2 regions of the Planococcus antarcticus DSM 14505 genome follow, and region 1 is predicted to be linked to the other one. Evidence: riboswitches for the same ligand, from Rfam matches in the RefSeq annotation. Region 1 holds a riboswitch; the other holds the start of a gene.
The links. Region 1 has a riboswitch for S-adenosylmethionine ahead of BBH88_RS16455 (sulfite oxidase-like oxidoreductase). Riboswitches for the same ligand answer to the same signal wherever they lie in the genome.

Region 2: it holds a riboswitch for S-adenosylmethionine, as region 1 does, so the genes downstream of both, BBH88_RS15965 (methionine ABC transporter ATP-binding protein) here and BBH88_RS16455 (sulfite oxidase-like oxidoreductase) in region 1, are expected to answer to the same signal.

What each region holds. Positions count from the first base shown of each region.
Region 1 covers NZ_CP016534.2:3,349,107-3,354,032, reverse strand. The annotation lists gene BBH88_RS16465 (HAD family hydrolase) at 1-310, opposite strand, end outside; gene BBH88_RS16460 (Gfo/Idh/MocA family protein) at 611-1,549, opposite strand; partial or broken gene BBH88_RS16455 (sulfite oxidase-like oxidoreductase) at 1,691-2,357, opposite strand; SAM riboswitch class I at 2,433-2,543, opposite strand; gene modA (molybdate ABC transporter substrate-binding protein) at 2,713-3,483, shown strand; gene modB (molybdate ABC transporter permease subunit) at 3,480-4,163, shown strand; gene BBH88_RS16440 (ATP-binding cassette domain-containing protein) at 4,168-4,806, shown strand; gene BBH88_RS16435 (ThiF family adenylyltransferase) at 4,897-4,926, shown strand, end outside.
Region 2 covers NZ_CP016534.2:3,247,094-3,252,019, reverse strand. The annotation lists gene BBH88_RS15975 (pyridoxal phosphate-dependent aminotransferase) at 1-1,059, opposite strand, end outside; gene BBH88_RS15970 (carbon-nitrogen family hydrolase) at 1,145-1,951, shown strand; SAM riboswitch class I at 1,985-2,089, shown strand; gene BBH88_RS15965 (methionine ABC transporter ATP-binding protein) at 2,158-3,171, shown strand; gene BBH88_RS15960 (methionine ABC transporter permease) at 3,161-3,832, shown strand; gene BBH88_RS15955 (MetQ/NlpA family ABC transporter substrate-binding protein) at 3,845-4,672, shown strand; gene BBH88_RS15950 (GNAT family N-acetyltransferase) at 4,864-4,926, opposite strand, start outside.

The sequences.
Region 1 (4,926 bases):
CTTTCAAATCCAGCTCCTGTGCCATCTGCAAATACTCAACTACGCCATCGCGTGGTTTTTCCTGCGACAAAACCGAAAGAAACTTTTCTTTATATTGTTTATTGAGCAACTCATGTTCAACCGGCTTGCCAATTTGCTGCTCCATATAATGAAATGGTGAAAAACCACCATCTGTACCGACTTCATTTTGCCACAGCGCGAGTGGCAGCTCGCTGTCATACTGACCGAACATTTCTTGGAGAATGTGATATTGGTGCGTTTCTGTATCAAAAATCAATCCGTCAAAATCAAATATAATTCCGTTTATCATAAGGCACGTCCTTTGCTGCTTAAATGAATAAGCTTAACTGTGAAATTAATCCTACGTAGTCTTGTCGCAAAGCCCGTGAACACATTGTCGTTAAAAAATACCTGAAATACAGTATTCACAATTCTATAGTGATTCAATGATATAAAGCAAAATAACGGAGACTCCCGCGGGATAGCGAGACCCTGGTAGCTGGAAGAGCGACGCCCTGTCACGCCAGCTGCATGACCCGCGTCGTGCGGGCCCGAAAGCGCAGTTGTTTTGCAGAATATCAATTACAGAATAGGGCTCATTTTCACTCATTCACGTCAGCAACTTTGTCACTTCACGTGAAATGGCGTGTGTATTGATTGCTGATTCGAGCTGTCCATTTTTCACGCAGTCGATAAATTCGGCTAGCTCGTAATACATCGAATCGAATTCGTGTACGACAGACAAATCTTCTGTCTCGCCACCTCTGTATTTAATCGTGATAAGTTTAGGGTCGCTGATGCGGTCGATTTCAATAATCCCGTTCTCACCTTGAATTTCACTTGGCATAAACGAATCCGAAATCTTCGAGTACATAATGACTGCTTCTATTCCGGCATAATTCAAAATCATGCTGCCTTGTCCATCGGCACCTGTCGACAATAAAAAGTTATTCTTCATGGCTGATTCGGGGGTGCCTGCCAAATGGATGATGGGTGCAATGCAGTAAACGCCTAAATCCATTTTAGCACCATTGCCGAGCTCAGGTTTAAAGGCATTTTCAATGACACCATTCTTATAATTATCATAGCGTGAAGAATATTGATTATAATGAAAGACAAAACGGCGGATCGGCCCGATTTTATCCATATTCTTTTTCAAATTCAAGAAAGACGGAACAACCGTCGATTTCATTGCTTCCATATAAGTTGCTTTATGAGTCTGCGAAGCTCCAATGACCTGGTCCATTTCCTCAACGGACGTAACGGCAGGCTTTTCGCACAGAACATGAATGCCATGTTCCATGGCCAGTATGCTTTGCTGGGCATGGAAGGCATTGGGAGATGCGATATAAACCGCATCGATATGGCCGCTTTTGAACATAGCTTTCATATCGGTATAGACATTTTGGACTTCGTACTTAGTCGCAAATGCGCTAGCGTTCTCCATCGTACGGGAATAAACTGCGCCAATCGTGAATTCAGGATGTTCTTTGGCCGCTTTTATAAACCGATCAGTAATCCAATTTGTTCCGATAATGCCAAATCTCATTCCAATTCCTCCTAAAGAAAAGTGATTATAGTTTTCTTAACCTCTATTCTAACCTAGATTTTAAAAAAGAGAGAAATTAGTCTTTTCTTCTGTGCAATTCAAAAACACCTTCCAACTCGGGAGGTGTTTTAAAAGAGTCAATCAAAAATCTTTTTTCTCCCATTCATCCTCTGGAATTTCGAGGTCTTCACCCGAGAAGCGCTCTTCCTGAAACGGATCAGCATTCATATGAAAGCCGTTTTGTTCTCAGAAACCGGGCTGGTTTTCACCGATGAATTCGATGCCGCGGACCCACTTGACACTTTTTCAGAAATACAGGTGGGGGACCATGAAGCGCAGTGGATAGACGTGTTTGGCGGTGAGTGGCTCACTATCAAGTGAATGGGCAAGCTAGTACGTCTTCCCGGTCGAGGTCGGAGAGGGCAACATTAGTAGTGTAATCATAGTCGTCGTGAAGCATGACATAGCTGCTTTTAGGCATTACGCCCAGGTCTTTTAACAAGTCGACAAAGCGGACGCCTGTAAACGTATTGTCAAATCGGGACCAGCGCGTCACACAATGGATGTCGCGGGTCACAGTCGTTTGCGGCAATTTCAACAGATCATCACAATGCAGCGTGATTTCCTTGTCGACTTGTCCAAAAATTTTCAAAGTCCAAGTGGCCATATCGTATTCCGGTACTTCGCCTTCATGCAGGACTGGAAGGCGCTCCGTCAAGACTTGTCCCGGAGGCAGGCGTTCGGCCAATGAGGGATCCACTACAGGCACTCGTGTTCGTTTGATCCTTTCGGCTTTGCTCAACTTCATGCGATCACTCCTTTAACTAAATAAAACTCTTCCGCTAAAAAGGAGAAGAGTGGTTGTCTGCTGGTAAAATTCTCTTGCTCATCTCTCAGAACAACTCGGTTCTGTTGGATTTGGGACCATTCCAGCTAGTGAACTGGCGGTCGCCGGGCGTTGTCGGGCCATACCCTTTGCCTCTCTTGATAAGGATGTACAGTATTTAATTTTTTGTGTGACTTATTTTATCTAAACGAACGGTTTCTTACAAGATTATTCGGAAAATTATTCAGCTTCTCTCCAGCTGGCGTTATACTGGAAGTACGTAGAGGATTTGCCGGAATGGGCGAGCTCGATTTTAGAAGAATAAGGGGTCCTTTAAATGAAAAAAATGATGTGTCTTCTAAGTATAGCTATGTTGATGAGCGGCTGCGGCAATACGTCAGCAAACGATGATGAACTGCTTGTTTCGACAGCCTCCAGCCTGACCGAAGTGATGAAAAGGATGGAACAGGAGTTTCACAAGGTGGAACCGGATATTGAACTGAGCTTTAATTACGGCTCATCCAGCAAGCTGAGAAGCCAGATTGAACAAGGCGCACCGACAGACCTGTTTTTATCGGCTAGTGAAAAAGATATGGAATTGCTCGAAAAGCAGCAATTGGTTGAGTCGGAAAGTGTCAGGCCATTTGCTGGAAATCGTCTTGTTCTTGCTTCAGGTAAAGAATTTCCAGAAACTACAAATTTTGCGACTGTTTTATTGAATACAGAAGAAACTATTGCGGTGGGAGAGCCGGACAGCGTGCCACTTGGAGCTTATACAAAGCAAGAATTTGAAAGCCAGAAGCTATGGAAACCGCTTGAAGGCAGGCTTGTTTATGCCAAAGATGCCCGTCAAGTCGTGACGTATGTTGAAAGTGGGAATGCTGATCTTGGCATTATTTATTCTTCTGATGCTGTTATTTCCCGGGAAATAGTAGGGATACTTGAAGTGCCGTGGAAAATGGATTCTATTATTTATCCAGGAGCCATCGTAACAGCTTCTGGAAATCAACAGGCAGCATCCGTTTTTCTGGATTTTGTCACCGGTCCAAAAGGGCAGGCTATTCTTGAGCAATATGGCTTTTTACCGGCAGATGGAGAAACACCATGATGGCGTATGATTTGTCGCCACTTTGGTTATCACTGCGAGTAGCAGCTATTTCCACATTATTTGTGTTTTTGGTCAGCCTTGCGCTGGCGCGATTCATGAGCCGGCGCGAATTTTTCGGCAAAAGCCTTGTTGAAGCTTTGATTCTTTTGCCTTTAGTTCTACCGCCGACAGTCATTGGCTTCGGCTTGATTGTGTTGTTCGGTGTCAACGGTCCACTGGGCATTTTGCTTGAGCAATGGTTCGGATTTCGAGTGGTTTTTACTTGGATTGGTGCAGCAATTGCCTCTTTTGTGGTGTCTTTGCCGCTGATGTATCAAAGTGTCCTCGCTGCTTTTGAAAAAGTAGATCCGCGCTGGGAAAATGTTGCACGGACGATGGGGGTATCTGAATGGCGCATTTTTCGGACCATCACATTTCCGCTGGCCTGGTCGGGCATACTTGCCGGATTGATCCTGGCATTTGCACGGGGAATCGGCGAATTCGGTGCGACACTAATGATCGCAGGTTATATACCAGGTGTGACGGAAACGGTGCCGCTGGCGATTTACTTTGCTTATGAAGCAGGAGATATGGAAAAATCCTTGTTTTGGGTGCTGATTATTTCCTCACTTGGGGTAGCCGCCATCACATGGGTCAATTACTGGCGCAGAAAGACCGCCATGCGTATCGGAAGGGAGTGAGCAAATGCTTTTAGTGGACTTTCAAAAACAGTTAGACCATTTTAGTTTAAAAATGGTATTCGAGCTAGACCGAGAAATCCTGGCACTGGTTGGCTCTTCCGGTTCCGGTAAGACAACACTGCTGAATTGCCTGGCGGGAATTGTTCATCCAGATGCCGGGCAGATTTCATTGAATGGCACAGATTTTTTTAAAAGCGGACAAAAGCCGCTTAAGATTCAAAAGAGGAAAGTCGGCTATTTGTTTCAGGATTATGCGTTGTTCCCGCATTTGACTGTAGAACAAAATATTTTGTACGCAGTGCCTCGGGGAACGGATATCTTACATATTACGGAACTGACAAAAATTCTAGGTATCACCAGTCTGTTGGCCAAATACCCCCATCAGATTTCAGGTGGTGAAAAGCAACGTGTCGCATTAACACGTTCTTTAGCTGCCCAGCCGGATATCCTGTTGCTTGATGAACCCTTTTCAGCCTTGGATGACGCCAACCGTGACCACTGTCAGGAGGAACTGTTGCGGATCCACCAACAATGGCAAATTCCGATGATCTTTGTGACACACCGGATTGCGGATGCTGAGAAGCTGGCAGATCGCATTATGCGGATTGAAAAGGGACAAATGACAGAGAAGACCGTGGGTTGAGGACAACTGAAGTTTTAGGTAAATCATGGTAAAGTGACAATAACGAAGAAACTGTTTGAGCAATCAAACGGCTAGAAAGTAGGAAGCAAAGTGGATGAACGCTATTCAAGACAAGTCTTA
Region 2 (4,926 bases), 100 kb from region 1:
ACTGCCTGCAGCAACGGAAATATCTGCTTTGTCAAGAAGGAAGTCAGCGAACTCTAGACTCGTAAAGCCTTCTGGAATCGGTAGCCAAGCAAAGAAAGAGCCAAGCGGTGCTTTAATTTCCCAGCCGATGCGTGAGCATTCTGTGACGAGGACATTACGGCGCTTTTCATAAAGGTCCACCAACTCGTCTACGCATTGCTGATCAGCATTCAGTGCTTCAGCTGCAGCCAATTGGACAGCGGGGAATAAGCCGGCAAATAAATGGTCCTGGACTAAGTTTAACGCTTCAATCATTTTAGCGTTGCCGGCAGCAAATCCGATACGCCAGCCGGCCATATTATAGGTTTTCGATAAAGTATACATCTCGACGCCGACTTCTTTGGCTCCTTCGGATTGCAGGAAGCTCACTGGTTTTTTTCCTTCGAATCCGACAGCTCCGTAAGCGAAATCATGGACAACCGCAATGCCATTGTCTTTTGCGAAAGCAACTGTCTCATCAAAGAAATCTTTATTTGCTACTGCGCCTGTTGGGTTGTTGGGATAGTTCAAGTACATCAGCTTTGCTCGCGTTCGGACAGATTCCAGCAGTTTGCTGTAGTTCGGCAAATAGCCGTTTTCAGGGTCTAGCCACATCAGCTCATAGTCAATGTCTGCAAGTGGAGCACCTGACAGGTAATCAGGATAGCCAGGGTCCGGCAGCAGCAAGAGGTCTTGTGGATTCAGCAATGCTAACGGCAACTCGACAAGGCCAATTTTTGTTCCTGCCAAAATGGCTACTTCTAAATCGGGGTCGATGTCTACGCCGTATTCACGTTTGTAGAAATCCACTGCAGCTTGACGCAATTCTGAAATTCCACGGAAAGGTGAATACTTATGCGTTTTTGGATCAGCTGCGGCAATTTGCAGCGCTTTGACGATATGGTCAGGCGTCGGCTGGTCGGGATTGCCCTGGCCAAGGTTAATGACGTCACGGCCTTCGGCTATGGCTTTGCTTGTTTTGGCAACCAGTGATGCAAAAAATTGTGGGGGCAGGTTTTGCAGGCGATTTGAAAATTCCATAAGATTCTCCTTGTTTTCGAAATAATTGCACATCTACTCCGAATCTTATAGAATTTAAGTTAGCTTGTCTACTGGAGGAGAAAATATGAAAATTGCATGTGTTCAGATGGATATCGTATTCGGAGAGCCCGAACAGAACTATCAGCAAGTCATGAATTATTTAAAAGAGGCAACCGCGAACGGGGCGGAGACAATCGTTTTGCCTGAAATGTGGAACACAGGATATGCATTGACTGAACTCAGCGCTTTGGCAGACAGTACTAACCGGACAGTAGAGTTGCTGAAAAGTTTTGCAAAAGAACACGCTGTGAATATTGTTGGGGGCTCTGTTTCAACAGAGAAAAATAACAGCTTTTATAATACGATGTATGTTGTCGATAAAAACGGTGAGCTTGTTTCAGAATACGACAAAGCACATCGCTTCGGTTTGATGGATGAGCATATCCATCTTGAAGAAGGAGATACACTTGGTACCTTTAAACTGGACGACACTGTTTATGGCGGAGTTATTTGCTACGATATCCGTTTTCCCGAATGGATTCGTGCTCAGGCGCTGAACGGCGCAAAACTTGTTTTTGTGTCAGCGGAATGGCCGGAAGCACGGATTGACCATTGGCGTATTCTGCTGCAGGCACGCGCCATCGAGAACCAATGCTTTATCGTTGCAGTGAACCGCATCGGCAGCGACCCGAACAATGAATTTGGCGGCAGCACGATGGTAATTGCTCCCTGGGGAGAGGTTCGTTTGGATATGAAGAAGCAAGAAGGCGTAGGTTACGTGGAAGTCGATTTGGCTGAAGTAGAGGAAGTCCGGAAACGAATTCCGGTTTTCGATGATCGTCGCGAGAAATTGTACGAAAAATTCAAAAAGTCGATTGACACTCCGCAGTAATGTCTGTAACATAAAATTCAATCAAATAACAAGAACTTATCAAGAGAGACCGAGGGTTAGGCCCTATGACGTCCGGCAACCCCCGAATGGGAAGGTGCCAAGTCCTGCGGAACACACAAATGTTCCGGAAGATAAGTCGAGAAATTAAACTTTTTGATGTCTCTTTCTTGATGAAAGAGGCATCTTTTTGTTGGCGGGAGGAAGCTATGATACAGATTCAGAAATTGACAAAAACATATACAACTAAACATGGCACCGTCACCGGAGTGGACAATGTTTCATTGGGTGTCGGAAAAGGCGAAATTTTTGGCATCGTCGGTTATTCAGGCGCCGGCAAAAGCTCGCTGATCCGATGCATCAACCTGCTTGAACGGCCAACCTCAGGCAGCGTGACAGTAGATGGCAAAGATTTGACCAAACTGAACGGAGGACAGCTGCGAAAAGCGCGTTTGAAAATCGGTATGATCTTCCAGCATTTTTACCTGATCAGCCAAAAGACAGTTTACGACAATATCGCTTTTGCGCTCCGAGCAGAAGGCACCCCCGCGAAAAGCATTGAAACCCGTGTAGAAGAGCTGCTGGAAATGGTCGGTTTATCCGACAAACGGGATGTCTATCCAGCCCAGTTGAGCGGCGGTCAAAAGCAACGCGTCGGTATCGCGCGGGCATTGGCCAACAATCCGGCAGTGTTGTTGTGCGACGAAGCAACATCTGCACTTGATCCCAATACGACTTTATCTATCTTGCGGTTATTGAAAGACATCAACCGCAAATTGAACATCACGATTGTGCTGATCACCCATGAAATGAATGTAGTTAAAGAAATCTGTGACCGAATGGCAGTCATGCAGGGTGGACGCGTCATTGAAGAAGGACAGGTATACGACATTTTTGCAGAGCCCCAAAAAGATTTGACGAAGGAATTCATTTCCAGTGTCGTATCATTCAATGTTCCAGAGCATATCCTGAGCGAATTTACAGGGACCCTGGTGAAAGTGCTATTCAAGGGCACTGTAGCAGGAGAAGGTGTAATTTCTGACATGCTGCAGCATTATCCGATAAAAGGTAATTTTTTGCACGGAGCAATCGAATACATTCAAGAACGGCCTCTTGGCATTTTCATCATGGAATTGAAAGGGACTTCGTCCGCTGTGATGGATGCATTAAAGTATATGGAAAGCAGGTCAGCAATCGTGGAGGTGATTCCGAATGGGCATTGAATGGGGACGAATTATCGAGCTATGGCCGGAAATACAGACTGCATTTTTTCAAACGTTAACGATGATTGGCATCTCATTATCTGTGGCATTAATCGTTGGTTTGCCACTGGGAATTTTGCTGTTCATCACTGACCGCGGCTTGTTTCTTGAAAATCGTCCAGTGAATTCCGTGGTCGGTTTTATTGTTAATATCGTTCGCTCTATTCCGTTTATTATTTTATTGGTGGCACTTATCCCGTTGACGAAATTCATTACGGGAACGACAATTGGCCCGATTGCGGCAAGCGTATCCTTATCGGTTGCAGCCATTCCTTTTTTCGCACGGATTGTGGAAACCTCACTCCGTGAGATCGATAAGGGTGTTATCGAGGCAGCAATTGCAGTAGGGGCCACACCCTGGATGATTATTAAAGACGTTCTGCTGCCAGAAGCGAAAGCGAGCATTATCCAAGGCGTTACATTGACGATCATCAGTTTAGTGGCCTATTCTGCCATGGCCGGCGTTGTAGGAGGCGGAGGCATTGGAGATTTGGCCATCCGCTTCGGTTATTACCGGTACGATAATACCATCATGATTGTCACAGTCGTCATTTTGATTGTGCTGGTCCAATTGATTCAACTGGCAGGAGATTATACAGCGAAAGCCATCGATAAACGATAAGGGGAGAATGACATGAAAAAACCAGGATTGATAGTGGCAGCAAGTGTGCTCGCTTTGGCAGCATGCGGCAGTGGAGAAGAAAATGAATCGGCAGGGACAGAACAAGCTTCAAAAGACATTAAATTAGGTGCTACTGCGGGGCCTTACAGTGATATGCTGAGCCAGGCAATTGTGCCAAGCTTGGAGGAAAAGGGCTATACGGTCGATATTGTGGAGTTCAGTGATTATATCCAACCGAACGTGGCGCTTGATGGCGGCGATATCGATGCCAACCTGTTCCAGCACACCATTTACTTGGAGAATTTTGAAAAGGAGCAGGGCATGGACCTGTCAGCATTAATCACAGTACCGACAGCACCTATGGGCATCTATTCAAACCAATTCGATTCATTGGATGCTATTGAGGATGGAGCGACCATCGCGATTCCGAATGATCCGGTGAACGGTGCACGTGCATTGCTTATGCTTGAGGACGAAGGCTTGGTCGAGCTGGATCCTGAAGCTGATGTCTTGCAGGCTTCAGAACGGGACGTTGTCACAAATACAAAAAACCTGGTTTTCCAGCCAATCGAAGCGGGTCAGCTGCCGCGTGCAGTCGATGGCTCTGATTTAGCCGCTGTACCCGGAAACTTTGCACTGGCAGCCGAAATGGATTTGCTCGATGCATTGGTTCTGGAAAACATGCCGGATCAATACCGCAATGTTGTAGCGGTTACTGCTGAAAATGAAGACAGTGATTTGGCTAAGGACTTAGTGGAAATCGTGGAATCGGAAGAGTTTGAAGCTATTATCGATGCGGAATTCGAAGGTTTCGGCAAGCCTGAATGGATGGCCGAATAAAAGAAGCATCTTCCACTTGAAATTTTTTCGTGAAATGGTCTAAGATAAAAGCCGCCCCAGATAAATTCTGAAGCGGCTTTTATCAATGTTAAGTGGTTTTCTTGTTAAACAACGATTCTTACGCAGGCGTTTAATCAATTCACCAAAATCAAATGGACTTTCATTATATGAGAGTCCATTTAGCTGCTTTCTCAGGAAATCACTTTAACCATATGGTGAAAAGGCTCACCGATGATAGTCCACGGTTCCGAAAC